Regions from separate parts of the Pseudoalteromonas sp. SG45-5 genome, predicted to be linked through region 1. Evidence: predicted binding sites of a transcription regulator. Region 1 holds the regulator's gene; each other region holds the start of a gene.
The links. Region 1 encodes sigma-54, which starts transcription at its own class of promoters, with help from an activator protein. Its sites were predicted from a motif close to GTTGGCACGNNNNTNGNNT; they were not measured.

Region 1 (7,773 bases):
AATATAACAAACATATTACTCGTGTTAGGTATAACTGCATTATTTCGTCCGCTTTCAGTATCATCTGGTACATTAAAACGAGAAATACCACTGGTACTTCTCGTATCGTTAGCTAGCTGGTATATTTTTTCTGACAACTACTTTTCATTAGTCGAAGGCGTAGCCTTGTTAATTGGCTTCATTGTCTTTATTGGCGGATTAATTATTGTATCTATGCGTGCAAAAAATCAAGACGACCCATTTGTATCAGAAGCCTGTGATGATGTGCCTAGCAATGTACCAACAAAAAATGCTGTATTTTGGTTAGTCATTGGCATGATATTACTCCCTGTCAGCTCATATTTTTTAATTGGTTCTGCTGTCGACATTGCTAAGTTTTTCGGTCTAAGTGACCTAGTAATTGGCCTAACTATCATTGCCATTGGCACCAGTTTACCAGAGCTTGCAGCCTCCATTGCAGGTGTGCTTAAAAACGAAGATGACTTAGCGCTGGGTAATATTGTTGGCTCAAATATTTTTAATATTTTGGCGGTGTTACCACTGGCTGGTATTATCAACCCATCAATCATTGACCCCTCTGTAGCAAGTCGTGACATACTAATAATGATTGGTGCAACAATTGCGCTTATTGTTATGTCATTGAACTTTAGAGGCACACAACGCATCAATAGAGTAGAAGGTAGCCTATTGTTAATCGCATTTTTGGGCTATCAAGGATATATTTTCAGTCAAGTAGGGTAAATAATGGCAGCGCTAAACTTTATTGAACAAGGCCTTCGCGTTTTAAACATAGAGCGCCAAGCACTGAGTGATATTGCACAATATGTAGATGAAAACTTTCATCAAGCTTGTCAATTAATATACGATTGTAAAGGTCGCACTATTGTTATTGGCATGGGTAAATCTGGTCATATTGGCAATAAAATAGCAGCTACACTAGCCAGTACTGGTAGTCCCGCTTTTTTTGTACACCCTGGTGAAGCAAGCCACGGGGACTTAGGAATGATCACTAAAAATGACGTGGTGATGCTTCTTTCCAACTCAGGTGAGACTAGCGAAGTTTTAAATATTATTCCCGTGTTAAAACGCCTTGGCGCAAAAATGATAGCGATGACGGGCAATGAAAAATCAACCATGGCAACACTTGCAAACGTACACGTATGCATAAAAGTAGAACAAGAAGCCTGCCCGTTGGGCCTTGCACCAACAGCAAGTACCACAGCAACACTTGCAATGGGCGATGCAATAGCTGTCGCCCTTTTAGAAGCGCGTGGATTTACTGCCGATGACTTTGCACTTTCACACCCAGGTGGCAGCTTGGGCAAACGCTTACTACTTACTTTGAAAGATGTTATGCACGGCGGCGCAAACACGCCTATTATTAATATTTCACAAACAGTAAAAGACGCACTGATTGAAATGTCGGCTAAAGGTTTAGGAATGACTTCTATTGTTGATGAAAACCAACAGTTAACGGGACTATTTACTGATGGCGATTTACGTCGTATTTTAGAGCAACGAGTTGATATTCATACCACGCAAATTAGCGAAGTAATGACTAAATCATGTACGACCGCAAACCAAGACATGCTGGCTGCCGAAGCACTTAATATTATGGAACATAAACGTATTAATGGTTTAATTATTGTCAATGAGCAAAACCAGCCTATCGGTGCACTAAATATGCAAGACTTATTGAAAGCAGGAGTATTATAAATGCAATTTGAAGAACTCTATCAACCGCTAAGCGATGATGCTAAAGCACGTGCTAAAAAAGTAAAATTGCTTATTTGCGATATTGATGGTGTATTTTCTGATGGGCGCATTTACTTAGGCAACCAAGGTGAAGAACTAAAAGCATTTAATACTAAAGATGGATTTGGTATAAAAGCGCTCATTAATAGCGGCTTTAACGTTGCGGTTATTACTGGACGTCACTCGCAAATTGTACAAAACCGTATGAGTAGCTTGACCATACAACACATCTACCAAGGTCAAGAAAATAAACTCGTTGCTTATGAAGAACTAAAACATAAACTTGATCTAACGGATGAACAAATTGCTTATATTGGTGATGATGGTCCTGACATGCCAGTGATGGAATTAGTCGGTTTTGCAGTCGCTGTTAACGATGCTCACCCGCTAATTAAGCGCCTGTCACACTACACCACACAAATGCCTGGCGGCTTCGGTGCAGTAAGAGAGCTTACAGACTTATTAATGCTAGAAAATGGGCACCCACTGACCACACAAGGTACAAGTTCATGAATATAGCGCGCATAATATTAAGCGTTTTATTCATCAGCTGTATGGTTTGGCTTTGGTACCCTTATTTTACGCAAACAAACATTACTACACAGAGCACATCTGAGGTTATAGCTGAGCCTGATTATACTGCAATAGAACTAAAACAAACTGCGTATGATGAGCAGGGCAAAATAAGTCACAAAGTGACAGCTGCCAAAATGGAGTTATATCAACAATTAGGTTTTACCTTTTTTGAAAAACCTATTTTTACTTTATATAACGAAAAACAGGCTTGGCGCATAAATGCTGATGAAGCAACCCTGTACGAAGGCAAACAATTAGTTTTAGAAGGTAATGTTGTCGCTAAAAATCTAACAGATAAAGCAATGATAGAAAAAATCAATGCCGATAATATTCAAGTAGATATAAAGCTACTGACAATGCGCTCAGAGCAACCTGTAGTTGTAACTGGACCTAATTTAAAGATCACTGGTAAAGGCCTTGAAGCCGATCTTAAAACCGAAGTGATAAAACTTATTAACCATACGCGAACCATATATTATGACCAATAAATTTTCAAAAATACTTATTATCCCAACGTTTTTATTAGCATTTAACAGTAATGCAGCAGAGCAGTCGACTCAACCGGCTGCCAACCAAATCTCAATAAGTGCCGATAAACAAGAAGGTCAATTAAAAGCCAATGTGGGTATTTTCGAGAAAAATGTAGAAATTATTCACGGAAATCGCCGCATTACCGCCGACCGCTTAGAAGTACACAAACGCGAAGAGCTCGGTGATAATAAGCAGCTATTAATTGCCACAGGCAGTCCGGCACATTTTGAAGAAAAACAACCCGACGGCACGACTATGAGCGCCAGTGCTGATGAAGTGCGTTACGATGTATCTAAGCGTTTTTTAACGCTTGTTGGTAATGCGCAAGTATCGCAAGCTGGGCAAAAAATAAATGCAAAAAGTATTACTTACGACATAGAACAGCAATTAATTAGCGCTGAAAAAGATGAAAATTCAACGGATCGCGTTCACACAATTTTAGTGCCTATTGAAGCTAAAAAAAGTAAAACAAGCGATAAAGGCCAACCATGAGCACATTAAAAGCAGAACTATTAGCCAAAAGCTATAAAGGCCGAGAAGTTGTAAAAAACGTCGGCCTTGAAGTTAAAGCTGGCAGTATTGTTGGCTTACTTGGCCCAAACGGCGCTGGTAAAACCACCACGTTTTATATGATTGTGGGCTTAGTACCTAGCGATAAAGGAAAAATATCTATCGACGATAACGATATTACTCTTTTACCTATGCACAGTCGTGCTAGATTAGGCATAGGCTACTTACCACAAGAGTCTTCAATTTTTAGAAAGCTAACTGTTTATCAAAACTTAATGGCAATTTTAGAAACACGTAAAGAACTTAAGAAGCAGCAAAGAGAAGATACGCTAAATAATTTATTAGACGAATTTAATATTCAACATATCCGTGACAGCCAAGGTATGGCGTTATCGGGTGGTGAACGTCGCCGCGTAGAGATAGCCCGTGCATTAGCGGCTAATCCCAAGTTTATATTATTAGATGAACCGTTTGCGGGCGTTGACCCAATCTCTGTACTTGATATAAAAAAAATCATAGAACATCTCAAAAATCGTGGGATTGGTGTGTTAATTACCGATCATAACGTAAGAGAAACCCTTGATGTTTGCGAAAAAGCCTACATTGTTTCTCATGGGGAGCTGATTGCATCAGGTACTCCAGAACACGTATTAAATGACAAAACAGTACGCGATGTTTACTTAGGCGAGCAATTTAGGCTGTAACATTTACGCCATGTCTTTAAGCATCTGCTAGTATTAATTATAACAACATAAAAGGATTGTTAGAGATACATGAGGCAATCACTACAGCTGCGCATGGGCCAGCAACTTACAATGACTCCACAATTGCAACAAGCTATTCGTTTGTTGCAACTCAGTACATTGGATCTCCAGCAAGAAATACAAGAAGCGCTCGACAGCAACCCACTTTTAGAGGTTGAGGAACAAGACTATTCTGAAGACGCTGCAGGTAAAAATGAACAAAAAGCAGACACCGATGATATAACTGTTAGCGCATCTGCCGACGATGCTCCAAGCGAATACGAACAAGACAGCGGCGAAGCACTTGCTAAAGATACGGTAAGTGACGACATGGCGATGGATGTTAGCTGGGACGAGTACATGAGTGCAGCTCCAGCCTCTTCATCAGGTCCAATGCCTGAAGACGAGTCTATATACCAAGGTGCATCAACGGAAACGCTCCACGAGTATTTAATGTGGCAACTTCAACTAACGCCATTTAGCCCTACTGATGAAGCGATTGCGATTGCTATTGTGGAAGCCGTAGATGATTCAGGCATTTTAACACTAAGTTGTGAAGAGATTCTCGAAAGCTTCAACCAAGAAAACGAAGATGATAATGAAGTTGAACTTGATGAAATAGAAGCTGTTTTAAAACGCATTCAATTATTTGATCCGGTCGGTATAGCAGCGCGTAGTTTACAAGAGTGTTTGTGCATTCAACTTAATCAGTTTGATAAAGAAACACCCTATATTAATGAAACAAAAATGATTTTAACCGAGCACATAGACTTATTAGCAGCTCGCGACTATCGTACATTAATGAAAAAAACGAAGCTCAAAGAGGAAGAGCTTAAAGAAGTAATGACACTTATTCATACGCTAAACCCAAAGCCTGCAGATACGATTGTTAGGGAAGAGTCTGAGTATGTAATTCCTGATGTGTCAGTGAAAAAAATTAAAGGCCGCTGGGTTGTTGAACTAAATCCAGATAGCATGCCAAAAATTCGCGTAAACAGCCAATATGCTGCGATGTCTCGCACTGTTAAATCAAGCGGTGATAGCCAGTTTATACGCTCGCATTTACAAGAAGCTAAATGGTTTATTAAAAGCTTAGAAAGCAGAAACGATACATTATTAAAAGTAACTAACTGTATTGTTAAGCAGCAGCAAGGCTTTTTTGAACATGGTCCTGAGGCCATGAAACCTATGGTTTTAAATGATGTTGCTGAAATGGTGGAAATGCACGAATCAACTATTTCGCGTGTAACCACTCAAAAGTATATGCATACACCTCGGGGGATATTTGAGCTTAAATACTTTTTCTCAAGTCATGTAAGTACCGAAAATGGCGGTGAATGCTCATCTACAGCAATACGTGCACTTATCAGAAAATTAATCGCTGCAGAAAACTCAGCAAAACCATTGAGTGATAGCAAAATAGCGGATATATTGGCTGAGCAAGGAATTAAAGTAGCGAGACGTACAATCGCAAAATATCGCGAATCTCTGGCTATTCCACCGTCAAATCAGCGAAAAAGTCTGATTTAAGACGCAAACAAAGAGGGTAATGCTTATGCAACTAAACTTAACTGGTCGTCACGTAGAATTAACTGATTCACTAAGAGACTATATAAATACCAAATTTGCGAAGCTAGAAAGACACTCTGATCATATTAATAATGTTCATGTCATTCTTGATGTAGAAAAACTAAGCCAAAAAGCAGAAGCAACAATACATGTAAGTGGTGCTGAGTTATTTGCCTCAACTGAGCATCAAGACATGTACGCTGCCATCGATTCGCTGATTGATAAGCTCGATCGCCAAGTAATTAAACACAAAGAGAAGCTTGCTCGACACTAATATGATGAAATTAAGCTCACTTATATGCCAGGACTGCAGCAAAGCTGCGGTCCTTTTTAATAGCAAAAAAAGAATTTTAGAGCTTATCAGCGAACTTGCTCACGATAAGCTTCCGTACCTTTCTCAACAAGATATTCTTAGCGCTTTACTAAGTAGAGAAAAGCTAGGCAGTACTGGTATAGGTAGAGGCATAGCGATCCCTCACGGGCGCATGAGCGGTGCACAAGAGCCCTTAGCCTTAGTACTCGTTAGTGAAACACCTATTAGCTTTGATGCAATTGATAATCGTCCCGTTGATATTTTTGTTGCACTCATCGTACCAGATGGTGATAACCAGCAGCACTTAAAGACTCTGGCAACCATTGCTGATAAACTTAACGACAAAGAATTTTGTAAGCAATTGCGCAGTGCAAAAACGGATACCGAACTGTATCAAGTTATTGTTAAGCAATCGTGATTAATATAAAGGGTGATAAATGGAGTTAATTATCATAAGTGGCCGATCGGGTTCTGGAAAGTCGGTTGCTTTACGCGTTGTTGAAGACTTAGGTTATTATTGCGTAGATAACATTCCGTTAAATCTGTTACCTTCTTTGGTACGCAGCGTTTCTGATAACTACGATAAAATCGCAGTGAGCATTGATGTACGAAACCTTCCTAAGGAACAAGAACAGTTTAATGATATTCTTGAATACTTACCCGGTTTTGCAAAGCCTACCTTATTTTATTTAGACAGCGAAGATCAAACACTGATAAAACGTTTCTCTGAAACACGCCGCTTACATCCCCTATCGGTTGACTCACTGCCGCTTGATTTGGCAATCAAAAAAGAAAAAGAATTACTTGATGTGCTAACCACTCGAGCCGATTATATGATTGACACAAGTGACTTAAGTGTCCATCAACTTGCTGAATCTATTCGTGAAAAAATATTAGGAAAAAAAGACAAGCAGCTTATTGTCACGTTTGAATCGTTTGGTTTTAAACACGGCATCCCTAAAGAAGCAGATTATGTATTTGATGCACGCTTCTTGCCAAACCCTCACTGGGAGCCTGAGTTAAAACCGTTAAATGGCTTAGATCAACCTGTTAAAGATTATTTAGCGAGTCATAGCATAGTGCAAAAGTTCACATGGCAAATTCAAACTTTTGTACAAACATGGTTACCCCATTTAGAACGAAATAACCGCAGTTACCTAACGATTGCTATTGGCTGTACTGGTGGGCAACATCGCTCAGTGTATTTAGCACAAACAATTGGTGAAAGCTTTGCGATGACACACCCCAATGTAAAAATTCGCCACCGAGAGCAAGAGAAATAATTCTCACATAAAATAATAACCAGTTCAGCTTAGGTAGGGTAACGTATGCGCTTAGAAGATACCTTTTTAATACAAAACAAATTAGGGCTACATGCTAGAGCTGCAACTGTATTAGCTCAATTGGCCGTAAAGTTTGACGCTTCGATAACCTTGTTCCAAGATGAAAAAGAAGCGGCGGGTGATAGCGTACTCGCATTAATGCTACTTGAAAGCAGCCAAGGTAAAGAAGTTAAGGTAGTATGTGAAGGCCCTGATGCAGAGCAAGCCTTGGGCGCCGTTGGTCAACTAATATCACAGCGATTTAACGAACAAGAATAGTCAGTAATAAATACTTAAAAAGTAAAATTAAATTAGCTAACCTGAACTCTGGTTAAGAGATTTACTAACGTATTGAATCAGGTGATATTTAAATTTATTTTCTCTAGCCAGAGATTTTCAGTGAAAACAAGGCGAATTTACGCGTCAATAGCGGGCCTATTGCAAGTAAATTCAA
Region 2 (7,773 bases), on a different contig from region 1:
ATTCCATTGCTGCTAAAAGAGTTAATGCGCCGTGTTAATGATCAAACAGGATCTACGGCTAAATTTACCGAGCGTGCAGTTGATAGTCTAAAAGAGCATGCGTGGCCTGGGAATATTCGTGAACTCGCTAATTTAGTTGAGCGCATGGTGATTATGTTCCCTGAAAAGGTAGTTGATATTCCTGATTTACCTAATAAATATCGTTATATTGAGGTTGAAGCATACGAGCCAGAATACCCAGAAGAGTTAATGGAAAAAGATGCGTTTAACGATATATTTAGTACTGGTTTTAGTGATTATGACGAAGAGCCTGAGCCTGAATTCAACCAATCTGGAGGTGGTTTACTACCCGGTGACGGGATCGAACTTAAAGAGTATTTAGCTGAGCTTGAAATTAGCTTAATTACCCAAGCACTAGAGCGTTTTGATTACGTCGTTGCTCGTGCTGCTGAAATATTAGGTGTACGCAGAACAACCTTAGTTGAAAAAATGAAAAAGTATAACCTATCGAGAGACTAGGGCGTGTTGACCTTTGTGGATTGAAATTTGTTCAATCTAGGGCGATTTAATCGCGGCTATTTTCTCATCGAAAATAACCGCATAAAATCAATATCTTCTTTTCTAAAAGCACATTACTTGGTAATCCCCAAAGAGTCGTTGCTTCTAATGCTTCATTAAATTTTTAGATTACTTAACCTGAACTCTGGATAATAAATCTATCTCGAGCAGCTATTTTAAGCGCTAACTGCGTTGAATTTACTTGCAATAGGCCAGCTATTGGCGCGTAAATTCGCCTTGTTTTCACAGAAAATCTCTGGCTAGAGAAAATAAATTTAAATATAACAATAATTCAATGCGTTAGTAAATCTCTTAACCAGATCTCAGGTTACTTAACGAATATTTCTTTGAACATATTAACTACTTTTGAAACGGTTTCAGGTTTTACATGTCGTGTATCAGAGTTCCAGGCATCTTCAGTGCATTCGGTCACCAACTCATAACTAGGAAGGTAATACATATCCTCATTATTATTGACCAACTCTTCAGCTGCAACTCTTAAAACGGCTTTTGAATGCGTATTTGCTGTAATTATATGATGAGTATCCGCTCTGCCTGTAGCTAAAAAAGGAATCGGCGAAAGACTAATTATCAGTTTAAAATCAGGATTATATTGTTTAATGATATCAAAAAAAGATTGAATATTATTTACGTTTTCTTCGACCGTTAGCGTTCGGTGTTTTACAAACTGATAGGTGTTATTTCTAGGGTTTCTAGACATAACAGTACCATCTGGAAGCTCCCAGCATTCATTTAACCCCAATGTAACGACAAACACTTTACAGCTTAAAAATGAATCTTTAACGGCTTGAATATGCTTATCGTAATCAGCTAGGTAGGCTTCTTTGGTGTTAAAAAATACATTTTCACGGTATGGATCTACGTAATGGCCAGTTTCTGATTGAAATAATAATTTATCAAACTTTTTAATACCAAATGCTTTTTCTGCTAACTGTTTAAAACTCGGCGTATTAAACAGTATTCCATAGTTTGCACAAAACTTGGCATACTTGTCCCCAGGTTGATAACCATCGATCACTAAGCCGCTCTGTGGATTATCATTTCGCTCTGTAATGACGTAGTTATAACCATCTTGTTGAAAAAATTTGGCTATCTCAAAGGCAAAGCAACTTCCTGCCGAACCTATGGGTGTATCCATATCCATAATCGGTACTTTATTAACATAAGGCAGCGCATTATATTTTGATAAAGGGCGGGTTGGGTGATCTGGATTCGGCCAAAAGACGGCGCTAGGGTCGGGTTTTTTATTTGCGTTGTAACGGGCGCAACTATCAATGTAATTTCGTTCATACTCACAAATATTAGTGAGTGCCTCAGACCATATTTCTTCTGTAATCGAATCGGCTTTAAATTGCTCAATGATAGATTGCTTAATAAACTTAATAAGGTCAAATAGCGTATTGTGGTATTTAAGCTCGGGGTCATTCGTTTGAATATGTTCAAGAAACATATTTTCGATGGCACTATTTTTAATAATCGCTTTTAAAAGGTAAGCCAAATGTCGCAAGTTAGTAACTTTATTATCTAACGCAATATCAATACAGTCATCGTCATTGCGTTTAATAAATGTTTTAGTTAATTCAGGGAACCCATCAAATGCGATAGAAGTTGTCCCAGGGGTAAAGTGTTCGTCGGCTACTTTCTTCCAGTGCAGTTCACTAGGTAAAAAACATAATGTTAAAGAATAGCGAGCTTTCCCTTTATTCGCAGGCATTGCTTTATGGGCAAGTTGATGGGGATTGAAAATAATTGAGTCCCCTTTATTTGGTTTAATCAAACTTGGCGAAAAATTGATGTCGTAATGTTTGCACAAAGGAGCAATGTCTATATTTCTCTTGTTTATATTATTAAATATATAGCCAATGTCTTTGAGTTTATCTGTGGATTCTTTGTCTAATACTGCGGTGCTACTGCCGTGTTCATCATAACCATTTAAGTAGGTTATAAGTTTTAAGTGATTTTTAGGACCGCCATCACAATGCCACTTTGAAAAGTAAGTATCTTTTTCTATGTCATCTTCAAGTTTATGCATTGCCCACCACAATACACAATATTCACTTTTAAAATAAGATCTTAGATGGTCATCTACTTCTTGCGTTAATATGTAAGGCAAAAATGACTTTAATATAGCGGGGTCTTTTAGTGCTTCTTTATCTTTATTATATTCAGAAATTAAAGTATCGCACAGAAGCTCAGGTACATTATTTTTTACGACATGTTTATGGGCATTTATTAATGGCGTGTTGATTATATCGCGTCGAAAAGCGTTGGTAGCCCTATAATTTAAATTGGTATAGCCTTGGTTTATTTCATAGTGATGCGCCGTATTAACATTAGAGCTTTTAAGCAAGCAGTAACGTATATCATCTATTTCTAATACTTCTTCCGTAGTTATCTGTACCATTATTCTAGCCTTGTTCTATTAATTATCTAATATGATAGACATTATGCATATTGCGAGCCAAAGCTTTATTGCTAAATTTGACTTTTAAAAGGGTCACTTCCTTTGGTATTAAATTCATTGAAGCGTTTTTATTGAGGTTACTGTAAGTTAGTGAGTTAAATTTTAATATAGTATAAAAATACTTTAGGACAACTAAATAGGTTCTAATACTCTGAAATTATTTCATTTTTTCTAAAGCAATCATTACTGTGATCGTTAACCATGCCGCAAGCTTGCATATAAGCGTATACCGTTGTTGGTCCTAAAAATTTAAATCCACGTTTTTTTAAATCTTTAGCAAATGCTGTAGATTCCTCTGTAATTGCAGGGTAATCATCAATATTATTTAACTGACTCACCAGCTGCTTATTGCTTACAAATTGCCATTGGTAATTGCTAAAACTAGCAAACTCTTTTTGTATCTCAATAAAGCGCTTTGCATTATTAACAGTCGCTGCGATTTTTAAACGATTTCGTACAATGTCTTTGTTAAGCATTAAGCGCTCTATGTCATCGTGTGTGAATGAAGCTACTTTTTCTACATCAAAATTAGCAAATGCTTTTTTATATCCATCACGTTTTTTTAAAATGGTATACCAACTCAACCCCGCCTGTGCTGATTCAAGTGTGATAAATTCAAATAGTGTTTGATCGTTATAAAGCGGCACGCCCCACTCTTGATCATGATAGGCCACATAGTCAGGTTTAGTGGTATCTAACCATGGACATCGGCACTTCTTTTGTTCTGTCATTAGTCACTCTTTATTTGTAGGCGTCATTTTTATGTCGCGCATTATTTTGTGTAACACGATGAAAATTATAAAATAAAACTTTGGTACAAATTGTGCATTTAGCTCTATATAGACATCAATTAGAGATTTGATTATGGCCCTTGCTACTGTGCTAAAACCACTGTTTATTTCTGCAAATCAGTATAACCCATGTTTACTTCAAGAGGAGTATGTTGGGGAATTAAGTGATCTGCGTAAGCAGGCGAGTTGGCTTTCACATTTGGTTGATACCATGCCTGCGGGTGTCGTGGTACTCGATGGCAAAGGGTTGATTGCTAAAGCGAATCAAATTGCTATGGATATGTTAGGTGAGCCGCTTGAAGGCGAAAAGTGGTTTAATGTTATCCAACGCTCTTTTAGACCACATCAAGATGATGGTCATGAAGTCTCTTTAAAAGATGGTCGATTAATTAAGCTCGACATCACCGCATTAGCTCCAGAGCCGGGGCAACTTATTTTAATGACAGATTTAACAGAAACGCGCCGTTTACAAAAGCGTGTTGCTCATATGCAACGATTGAGTGCGCTAGGTAAAATGGTGGCATCATTGGCGCATCAAGTGCGAACGCCATTGTCTGCGGCCATGCTTTACGCTGCTAATTTAGGGTCAAAGCGCTTACCAGAAGCCTCTCGTGATACCTTTCAAACTAAGTTGATGTCGCGATTAAAAGATTTAGAAACCCAAGTGAACGACATGTTGTTATTCGCTAAAAGTGGTGACCAGCATGTTGTAGAGCAAGTATCCATGCAGCAGCTACTTAGTGAAGTAAAAGTAGGAGCCGATGTAATGGTTACGCTAAATGAAAGCGAGCTAGACGTTAGCTTACCCGAGCCTGACATACAGATCACGGGTAATAAAACAGCAATTGCCAGCGCTATACAAAATTTAATACACAACAGTATTCAAGTGATTGGGGCAGGTGCCAAGGTTCATTTGAGCGCATCAACGGATAGAAAAGATCATGACTTTGTGCGTATTAGTGTCAGCGATAACGGCCCTGGTATTGATTTAGGGAAAGCCGATAAAATATTTGAACCATTTTTTACAACTAAAAGCCAAGGCACGGGTTTAGGTTTAGCGGTGGTTAGTTCTGTCGCTCATGCACACCAAGGACGTGTTGAAGTTGATAATAATACACACGGTGGGGCTTGCTTTAGTTTGCTTTTGCCAATTCGTACAGCATCTAAATTAGAGGAATCATTATGAGTAACACTATTTTAGTTGTAGAAGATGATGCAGGGCTACGAGAAGCCTTAATTGATACACTTGAAATGTCAGGTATTGACTGCGTAGCAGCGAATAGCGCTGAGCAAGCTATGTTATTGCTAAAAAAAGAGTCATTTTCATTGGTGGTGAGTGATGTACAAATGGGCGCAATGAGCGGCCTAGATTTACTTCGCAGTATAAAATTAAATCATCCAGACTTACCTGTTTTAATGATGACAGCTTATGCCACAATTGATGATGCCGTGGAAGCAATGCGCTTAGGGGCTATTGATTACATGGCAAAACCATTTGCACCAGAAGTGCTATTGAACATGGTGAGTCGCTATTTACCTGAAAAACCAAAAGAGACAGACGGTCCTATTGTTGCCGATCCAACCAGTATTCAGCTATTAGAACTTGCCAGTAAAGTTGCACGTTCTGAAGCCAGTGTCATGGTGCTTGGACCAAGCGGGTCTGGTAAAGAGGTTTTAGCACGTTATATTCACGATAAATCAAATCGCTGTAATGAACCATTTGTTGCTATTAACTGTGCAGCTATTCCTGAAAATATGCTTGAAGCCACTTTGTTTGGCTACGAAAAGGGCGCATTTACAGGTGCAATCCAGGCGTGTCCAGGAAAATTTGAACAAGCTCAAGGTGGTACGATTTTACTTGATGAAATTACCGAAATGGATTTAGCTTTACAAGCTAAACTACTGCGCGTGTTACAAGAGCGTGAAGTTGAGCGTTTAGGCGGTCGTAAAACAATTCAGCTTGATGTGCGAGTATTAGCAACCAGTAACCGCGATTTAAAAGAAGCGGTTGCTAAAAATCAATTTAGAGAAGATCTATATTATCGCCTCAATGTTTTTCCATTAATGTGGAGACCATTGTGTCAGCGCCCAGGTGATATTGTTATATTAGCTAAGCATTTAATTGAACGTCATATAACTAAAAGCAAAGAGCCGATGGCTTATTTGGATAAAGTAGCTGAAGAAAAGCTACTGGCCCATACTTGGCCTGGTAATGTTCGCGAACTTGATAACGTGATTCAGCGTGCTCTTATATTACGAACAGGCGACACCATAAACGAACATGCTATTTTCATTGAAAATTTAGCACCGAGTAATTTTGTTATGGACGCTACATCTACATCTGTCCTCGAAGCTGAAAAAGCATCAGAGATTTCAACAGAAAATAAAGAAAAAAGCACGTTAAGTTCAGCTTATTATGATAAGCAAAACGATGATGAAAAAAATATAACGGCTGATCAGCCAAAGCATGATTTACTCGCAGCTGAGACCGGAAGTTATAAAGATGAGCTTAAAGATAAAGAGCATCGCATCATTTTAGAAACACTTGCACGCTGCCAAGGTAAACGAAAAGATGTGGCAGAGACGCTGGGTATTAGCCCTCGTACTTTACGGTATAAATTAGCGCAAATGCGTGATCTAGGTATTTCTCTTCCAGCATAACCTTTCTTAAACCCTAAATTCAAGCCGTTGAATTTAGGGTTGTCAAAACTATGACTCACCAAATACCACCTAACTCTTTGTATTTTAACTTTAATTTATTTGGCATGTTTTATGCTTTATTGACTGTAATAGTAAACTGCATTGTCAGAGATAAATTATGAAAATTCAAAATAGCGCTGTATTTCAAGAAATGCAATCAATGGCCCTAGAAGCTGGCCGTAATGATCAACTTAATAAAATACCTACTCAGGTAAACTCTACATCTTCTGCACAATTTGGTGATATGTTGAGTAATGCGCTAAATACAGTGCATGAGCTACAACAAGACACAAGTAAAAAAGTAAAAGCAGTTGAAATGGGCGACCGAAGTGTATCACTCGCTGAGGCAATGATTGCTTCTCAAAAGTCTTCAGTTGCATTTGAAGCGACGGTACAAGTTCGTAATAAACTTGTTGAAGCTTACAAAGAAATTATGAATATGCCTGTTTAACTAGGTAGTGGAGAATAATTGTGGCGCAATCTAATCAATCTACAGATCTGGCACTCGCTGATGGCGATATCGGCATCGACCAAAGTGATAGTGATGATCAACAAGAACAAAAGTCGGGCTATTTAAGTGCTTTAAATGGTGTTGATATATTACGCCAAGTAACACTTGTTATTGCACTAGCCATTTGTTTGGCTATCGCGATATTTATCATTATTTGGGCTCGTCAGCCAGATATGCGCCCGCTTGGTAAAATGCAAACTGAAGAGCTTATTCAAACGCTTGATTTTTTAGATGCGCAAAAAATTGATTATCAACTTGATGGTAATGTGGTGTCAGTTGATGAAACTGAATACCAAAATATTAAATTGCTAATGACTCGAGAAGGCCTAGAGCAAGGTCCGACTTCAGGTTCAGATATTATAATGCAAGATATGGGCTTTGGTGTAAGCCAACGTCTTGAACGAGAGCGTTTAAAGCATGGTCGCGAACAGCAACTAGCACGCACAATCGAAGAACTTAATAACATTACTCGCGCTAAAGTATTGTTAGCTATTCCAAAAGAAAATGTATTTGCTCGCAGAGAAAAAAAGCCCTCAGCTACCGTTGTGTTAACACTAAAGCGTGGACGTTCACTCGATAGAGAAGAAGTCGATTCAGTTGTAGACATGATTGCTTCTGCAGTACAAGGCTTAGAGCCCTCACGTGTGACAGTTACAGATCAAAATGGTCGCTTATTAAATTCAGGTTCGCAAAACTTATTGGCAGCACGCTCGCGTAAAGAATACGAT
Region 3 (7,773 bases), on a different contig from region 1:
TTTATCTTTGCGCTTTTCTGGCATAACTGAAAGTTTGGTTTGTGTTTCACGGCCTAATTTAACAGTTTTACGTAAATAGTTAACTGTTTCTAAGTCATACTCTATCCAGCCACCTTGTGGTACGCGCTTGTCTAGCTCTAACTTTCCGTAACGAATACGAATAAGACGAGATACTTCAGCATCCTGTGATTGCCATAAACGACGAACTTCACGGTTACGACCTTCGTTTAACGTTACGTTAAACCAGCGGTTTACACCTTCGCCACCCATAGGCTTTACGCTAGTAAACTTGGCAGGTCCATCTTCTAACTCAACACCACGCATTAAATTTTTCAGGGTTTCGTTTGTTACCTCGCCAAACACACGCGCTGAGTATTCACGCTCAACTTCGTAGCTTGGGTGCATTAAACGGTTTGCAAGCTCACCATCATTCGTAAACAGCATTAAACCGGACGTATTAACATCAAGTCGGCCAACTGCAATCCAACGATCGCCATCAATGCGAGGAAGTCGATCAAATACAGTACGGCGACCTTCAGGATCTTTGCGTGTGCTTAACTCACCTTCTGGTTTGTTATACATAATAACACGGCAAATTCTATCTGCTTTTTCTTCAATTTTTACTGTGTGTCCATCAACGCGAATTAAATCGGTCTCTTCAACACGGTCGCCTAACTTTGCGACTTTACCATTTACACTAACGCGGTTTCCATCAATGTATTTTTCCATTTCACGGCGTGAGCCTACCCCTGCACGGGCTAGGACTTTTTGTAACTTTTCACCTTGTATACTCATTCGGATGGTTCTCTCACAGAAGGATCACTTAATAACTGGTTAATCTTACTTTGCTGCTCTGTTGGCAACGCTGGTAAATTGTCTAAACCAGTTAACGAAAAATAATCTAAAAATTGTTTAGTAGTTGCATATAAAGCCGGCTTACCCGGAACTTCTTTATGCCCTACCACTTTAACCCATTCTCTTTCGAGTAAGGTTTTAATAATATTCGAACCCGTAGTAACACCCCTTACCTGCTCAATTTCGCCGCGTGTAATAGGCTGCCTGTAAGCAATAAGCGATAATGTTTCTAGCAAAGCACGTGAGTATTTAGGCGCACGTTCCTGCCAAAGGTTGTTTAGCCAAGGACTTAGACTATTGCATGCCTGAAAACGATACCCACTGCCCACTTCAACTAAGCGAATACCACGAGTTTGAAAATGTATTTGTATTGTATCAATTGCATTATTTATTTGCGCCATAGATACAGCTAAATCCATTAATACAACGTCTTTAAGATGACGCTTACTAACCGGTTTATCTGCAACAAAAATCGCCGCTTCAATGATCTCAACTAATTGCTCATCACTAATTCGCCGACCCGCCATAAACACTCTTAACAAATAAAAATACACAGCCATCTATTATGACAGAACAACACCAAACTAGGAAAATATATCTATCAAATAGTTAAATTAAAGACACAAAAAAGCCAGTGAAAATCACTGGCTTCTAACTTGATTAATCTAACAGCAAAAATTAGCTGCGTTTAAGTGACTCAAGTGCGTCATCTTCAGCCACGGCGCTGCCGTACTTTTCAATATAACCGACAAACTCGCTTTTACTAACGCGTTTATCTTTATCTTTATCCATATAACCAAAATGATTTGAAATATCATCGTCATTACCTTCGACGATTGAAATATAACCATTTTCGTCGTTATCTAAACTTGCAAAACTACTTTCAATTTTATCAAATTTAGCAATATCGGCTTTAAATGCCGACTCGCTCACATCACTATCAGTCGCAACTTTACCGGCATTTAGTTGCATGTAAGCGCTAAACTCTTTACGGCTGATTTCATTGTCCATATTGGTATCAATATTTGAAAAATGTTCCCAGATGTTATCGTCATCTGCTTCGACTTTTGAAATATAACCATCGCTGTCATTGTCCAGACTTGCAAAATCGCTGCCTATTTTATCAAGACCTTGATTTGAAGAACAAGCTGCTAGGCTCAATGATGCTAAAATTGTTGCTGCTAATGTTAACTTTTTCATAAGACGTATCCTTGTAATTAATAAATGTCAGTTTAATTAATACAAGTCTAATGCCAAAATAAAAAGTGCAATTAAATCAATTGCATGCATATTCATTATCTTCGAGAGAAGCTATTTTATCACATCACCTCTGCAGACTTTTCAATACACCTTGTAATTTTTACAAAAAAAAGCTCGGTAAAAATACCGAGCACTTTTTAAGTCTTTAGCGATTAAATAGCGGCATTTTGATAACGCTTAACAAATTCAGTGACTGTTTGCCCATTACACTTTAACGAATCTACATTACCTAGCTTTTGACGAACTGGTGCTAGCCCTTGTTTTAAAGCTGTAAGGCATAATTGTGTTTCTTGTTGAGCATCTTTAGCAAATACCTCAACCTTAGCTTTAGTTACTTTACTGGCTGTTTCTTTTTTAGCTATATCACGAATATCTTCACCATTACACAAGATGCTTGATGAAAAGCGTGATAAAAATACACCATGCTGAGCCGCTACTTTACGAGCGGCTGTAAAACCCTCATTTGCACTTAGTACACATAATTTAGATTCAATTTTATTGTCTTTACTAAAATACGAATTACTTTGTGCAGAAACAGTTGTTGATACTAAAAGTGCTGCAGCTAGAATTAATTGTGTTTTCATGAGAGTTCCTATTTGAACGAGGTTGCTAAATAATTTCGCGCATTATATGACCAATAATCTACATAGCAATTGAATTTTTTATTTATTTTACAAATTAATAAAACATTAACAATGTTTAAACTTTAAACACCAATTGCACAACATTTGCGCAGCTATTTTCTCATTTCAGTCATGTTATGTAAGCGTATTTACTGATACAATTTGACGTATTAAATCGAACTAATTTTAAGGCAAATCCAATGAAAGTGATTTCTTTTAACATCAATGGCCTGCGTGCTCGTCTTCACCAGTTACAAGCTATTATTGATAAACATCAACCAGACGTGATTGGCTTACAAGAAATTAAAGTTCATGATGAAGCGTTCCCGTTAGAAGATGTACAAAAAATGGGGTATCACGTGTATTACCATGGTCAAAAAGCACATTACGGCGTAGCTATGTTATGCAAAAAAGAGCCAAAATCAGTCTTAAAAGGTTTTGCCACAGATACTGAAGAATCACAAAAACGTATGATCAGCGTTACCGTGGAGCAAGAAAACGGCCGTGATTTAACCGTAATGAATGGCTATTTCCCACAAGGCGACAATATTAATCATGAAACTAAATTCCCTTATAAACGTCAGTTTTATAGAGATTTAATGACTCACCTTGAAGCAAACCATACACCCGATCAAGATGTTATCGTTATGGGCGATATCAATATATCTCCAACCGATTTAGATATTGGGATTGGCGATGTAAACGCAAAACGTTGGTTAAAAACGGGTAAATGTTCTTTTCAACCCGTGGAGCGTGAATGGCTTGCTACACTACTTAACTGGGGCTTTAAAGACACCTTTAGAGAGCAAAACCCTGATACAGACGATCAATATTCGTGGTTTGATTATCGTTCAAAAGGATTTGTAGATAACCGAGGTTTGCGCATTGATGTGGTGCTTGCAACTAACGACTTGTCAGCTCGTTGTATTGAAACTGGAATTGATTACGAACTACGCGGCATTGATAAACCGTCAGATCACGCACCAATTTGGTCAACGTTTAAATAACTATGATGTTGAGCGTACAATTACAAGGGTTGCTTTGGGTCCTAGTAATAATAATTAGTTTACTCAGTTTTGATAAAGCGACCTATAAAGCGCTTTTTGCTACACCCGTTCGACAAACGGGTGTACTTGCTTGTGCGCTGGTCTTTGCACTATTATGGCGGATCAAAGCTGGGATACTAACAGGCCTAGATTTACATATTTTAGGCGTAACCGCAGCCACTTTAATTCTGGGTTGGCGCTTGGCTATTTTAAGTAGTTTGCTTGCAACTGCGTTACTATTCGCTTTTGGGCTTATTGAGCTTGAATTACTCGCGGTGCAAATACTTATTAATGCATTCATACCTATAATAGTTAGCTACTTAGCTTTTATTGTTAGTTATCATTATTTACCTCGTCACTTTTTTGTTTATATATTTGTCTGTGCTTTTATTACTGCAGGATTCATAGCATGTCTAAAAATAAGCTTGGGTGCCTTATTTTACTTAGCTATTGGGCAATATAATTGGCAAGAGCTCGCTGATAACTATGTATATTTAAGTGCCATAATTTGGTTTCCTGAAGCCATGCTAAATGGAATGGCCATTACTATAATGATCACTTATCGCCCACATTGGGTAAAAACTTTTTATGATAAGGACTACCTAGACTCATGAGTCTTGAATATCGCTGCCCCTTGTGCAGCAACATGCTTACAAAAACGAACAACACGCTTAGCTGCGAAAATAAACACAGTTTTGACTTGGCAAAAGAAGGGTATATCAATTTATTACCTGTACAGCAGAAAAACTCTAAGCAGCCAGGCGATTCATTAGAAATGGTACAAGCCAGACGCACATTTTTAGAGCGCGGTTATTACCGCTTTTTACAACACGCACTGGGTAACATAGTTAGCACATTAGATGCAGGCAATATTATTGATTTAGGGTGTGGGGAAGGTTTTTACACGCATGCACTGGCGAATAAAACAAACGCTAATGTGTATGGTGTAGATATATCAAAGTCAGCAATAAAATATGCTGCAAAGCGTTATGATAATTGTCAATTTAGTGTTGCATCAATTAGCCAGGCACCATTTGAAAACCAGTTCGCCGATGTGTTAGTGAGTGTGTTTGCTCCTTTATTTGAACAAGAACAGGCTAGACTTGCTAAATCTGGAGCAACACTGATTGTTGCAAGTCCAGGGCCTTGGCACTTAAAAGAATTAAAAAATTATATTTACGAAAACGTTAATGAACATACTCAAATAGATACCCCAAGTGGATTTGTTCAAGCACAGCAAATACTGCTAACTGAGCAGGTAACGCTTAATTTTAACGACGTAAAGAACCTGATTATGATGACACCATTTGCGTGGAAATTCAGACCTGAACACTGGAAGTTACTCGAAGAAAAAGGTGAGCATACTGTCACCTTGTCATTTTACATTACGCAGTTTACAAAAACTGCATAATCAAATTTGAGGTTGTTTAGGCGTAAGTTTAACAACCTCTAAAATTGCTCTTTAGTAAACGCTTTATCCATTTTATCAAACATGTCTTTTAAAAGATTTGCAAGCTCCAGATAACGAGGCTTTTTTTCGTTTAGCTGTGTTTGATAACCATTGGCAAGCATTTTTGTGTAAAGATCGTTATACCACCTTTGCATAGCTGGTTCTAAAGGCGTTTGCGCGCGTTTACCTAGCCACAATAAGCCTTGCAACGGTAACGATATAAAAAATAAAGCACTTGCAATAGCTTGCGGTAAAAAATCTGGCCCTAAATAATTTATCTGAAAAAACAACGTAAGCATGGCTAAAATGGGCATAACTGTGATCGCAAGATCAGTGGCTTTAATAACCTTAAACTCGATAAATAGAGGTGCTAATTCTTTTCTCATTGGCCATTGTTTTGCGTACAACCGCCCTGTTTGTACTTGTGACATCACACTTTTTTGCATCATGACTCCTCACAGTGACTCTATTAAAACACAATACTAAATGGGTTATCTCTAAAGTGTAACACAATTCTAAAGGCTTTTACTTTATCAGTAAAAGTGCTTAATTTTGCTGTCAAAGTGTGCAAAACACTAAACTAAACTCCGTAACTGGGGTAAAATATTACGCATTGATTCAGCTACATTTTAGTTTAGCTTAATTAAATGTTTTAGCCTTATTTATCACGCTAAGTGTAACGATTAATGTTTCACGTGCACTTACTAAATTTTGTTTATGGAAATGAATTTATGCCAACAACTTCCCCTAAGTCACAACACGTTTTAGTACTAAACTGTGGTAGCTCCAGCTTAAAATTTGCCATTATTGATGCAAACACAGGCCACGAAATCATATCGGGTTTGGCAGAGCGCTTAGGTGCAGCAACTCCTTCTATAAAATATAAATTTAACGGCGCTAAAACAGTCATTAACTTGGCAGCGGAGCAAGCCCATGCTGAGGCTATAGATACGTTAGTAAGCCTAATAAAAGATCATAACTTAGATGAGCAACTTATTGCTGTGGGTCATCGTGTTGTGCACGGCGGCGAGCATTTTACACAATCGGTATTGATTGACGAGAAGGTCATTGCGGGTATTACACAAGCTGCAACACTTGCGCCGCTGCACGGGCATGCTAATTTATTAGGCATCGCATCTGCACAGGCATCGTTCGAAGGTTTACCACAAATAGCTGTATTTGATACTGCGTTTCATCAAACAATGAATGAAGTAGCTTACCTTTATGCACTGCCATATAAGTTATATACAGAATTTGGCGTTAGGCGTTATGGGTTTCATGGCACAAGTCACTTTTATGTTGCAGGACAAACTGCAAAGCTACTTAATCAACCAATTGAAAAAAGTAACTTTATTAGTGCTCACCTTGGGAATGGTTGCTCCGTATGTGCAATAAAAAATGGTCAAAGTGTTGATACAAGTATGGGATTAACACCACTAGAGGGCCTCATGATGGGCACGCGTAGTGGTGATATAGACCCCGGTCTGTTTAACTTTTTAACCACGCAGCTCGATTACACCGCACAGCAAATAGACAACTTACTCAATCAAAAAAGTGGTTTATTAGGTATCAGCGAGCTTTCTAATGATTGCCGCACAATTGAAGAAGCAGCTGTTGCCGGTAATAAAAAAGCAATACTCGCGCTTGATATGTTTTGCTATCGTCTTTCAAAACAGATTGCTGCTTATATGGTGCCACTACAACGCCTTGATGCGATTATTTTTACCGGTGGTATTGGTGAAAACTCCGATATTATCCGCGAAAAAGTAATCTCCCAACTTGCCTTTTTAGGTGTTGATTGCGATCAACAAGCCAATCTTAATGCTCGCTTTGGCCAAGAAGGCATAGTTAGTTCTTCACAGGCACGTAGTAAAGCTGTAGTCATGCCTACAAATGAAGAATGGGTTATTGCGCTTGATGCTGCAAACATAGCCAAGGAGCTTTAATATGGCACGTCGTATTATGTTAATCCCTGTATCTACAGGTGTTGGTTTAACTTCTGTCTCTGTTGGTTTAGTGCGTGCTCTTGAACAAAAAACAGTGAAAGTGAATTTTTTCAAACCAATTGCACAGCCTCGCTCGGGTGAAACAGGTCCTGAAAAATCAACGCAAATAGTTACCCAAGGATCTCCTATTAACCCACCCACACCTTTTGCACTCGATTATGCAGAGCAAATGATTGGCGATGGTAATGGTGACGACCTACTTGAAGAAATTGTTGAGCGCTTTGAAAGCAAAATAAACGATGATGAAGTGGCCATCATTGAAGGTATGGTTCCTACTCGACGTCAGCCTTACGCTGGGCGCGTAAACCGCGAAATAGCACAAACACTGGGAGCAGACATTGTATTTGTACTTACCCCTGGTAATTACAGCATTACACAAATAGAGGACCGCCTTGAGATTGCTGCCGGTAACTATGGCGGTATTGACCACCCTCGCGTACTAGGCTGTATTTTTAATAAAGTAAATGCACCACTTGATGAAGAAGGCCGCGCGCGCGCCGATTTAGTTGATACCTACAAACCAGAAGAACTTG

Region 2: the regulator sigma-54 is predicted to act here: its motif matches at 3,027-3,045, upstream of H5119_RS01480 (GSCFA domain-containing protein).
Region 3: the regulator sigma-54 is predicted to act here: its motif matches at 2,095-2,113, upstream of H5119_RS12045 (EF-hand domain-containing protein).

Annotation. Positions count from the first base shown of each region.
Region 1 covers NZ_JACJEM010000050.1:25,211-32,983, forward strand. The annotation lists gene H5119_RS15525 (calcium/sodium antiporter) at 1-741, shown strand, start outside; gene H5119_RS15530 (KpsF/GutQ family sugar-phosphate isomerase) at 745-1,716, shown strand; gene kdsC (3-deoxy-manno-octulosonate-8-phosphatase KdsC) at 1,717-2,268, shown strand; gene lptC (LPS export ABC transporter periplasmic protein LptC) at 2,265-2,819, shown strand; gene lptA (lipopolysaccharide transport periplasmic protein LptA) at 2,809-3,354, shown strand; gene lptB (LPS export ABC transporter ATP-binding protein) at 3,351-4,076, shown strand; gene H5119_RS15555 (RNA polymerase factor sigma-54) at 4,146-5,645, shown strand; gene hpf (ribosome hibernation promoting factor) at 5,671-5,958, shown strand; gene ptsN (PTS IIA-like nitrogen regulatory protein PtsN) at 5,963-6,415, shown strand; gene rapZ (RNase adapter RapZ) at 6,435-7,280, shown strand; gene H5119_RS15575 (HPr family phosphocarrier protein) at 7,326-7,598, shown strand.
Region 2 covers NZ_JACJEM010000003.1:78,931-86,703, reverse strand. The annotation lists gene H5119_RS01485 (sigma-54-dependent Fis family transcriptional regulator) at 1-519, shown strand, start outside; gene H5119_RS01480 (GSCFA domain-containing protein) at 887-2,983, opposite strand; gene H5119_RS01475 (DNA-3-methyladenine glycosylase I) at 3,187-3,774, opposite strand; gene H5119_RS01470 (PAS domain-containing sensor histidine kinase) at 3,908-5,020, shown strand; gene H5119_RS01465 (sigma-54 dependent transcriptional regulator) at 5,017-6,495, shown strand; gene fliE (flagellar hook-basal body complex protein FliE) at 6,653-6,985, shown strand; gene fliF (flagellar basal-body MS-ring/collar protein FliF) at 7,006-7,773, shown strand, end outside.
Region 3 covers NZ_JACJEM010000034.1:194-7,966, forward strand. The annotation lists gene rluB (23S rRNA pseudouridine(2605) synthase RluB) at 1-795, opposite strand, end outside; gene scpB (SMC-Scp complex subunit ScpB) at 792-1,382, opposite strand; gene H5119_RS12045 (EF-hand domain-containing protein) at 1,534-2,055, opposite strand; gene H5119_RS12050 (exonuclease III) at 2,268-2,699, opposite strand; gene xthA (exodeoxyribonuclease III) at 2,939-3,745, shown strand; gene H5119_RS12060 (energy-coupling factor ABC transporter permease) at 3,751-4,398, shown strand; gene H5119_RS12065 (putative RNA methyltransferase) at 4,395-5,195, shown strand; gene yfbV (terminus macrodomain insulation protein YfbV) at 5,234-5,680, opposite strand; gene H5119_RS12075 (acetate kinase) at 5,966-7,180, shown strand; gene pta (phosphate acetyltransferase) at 7,182-7,773, shown strand, end outside.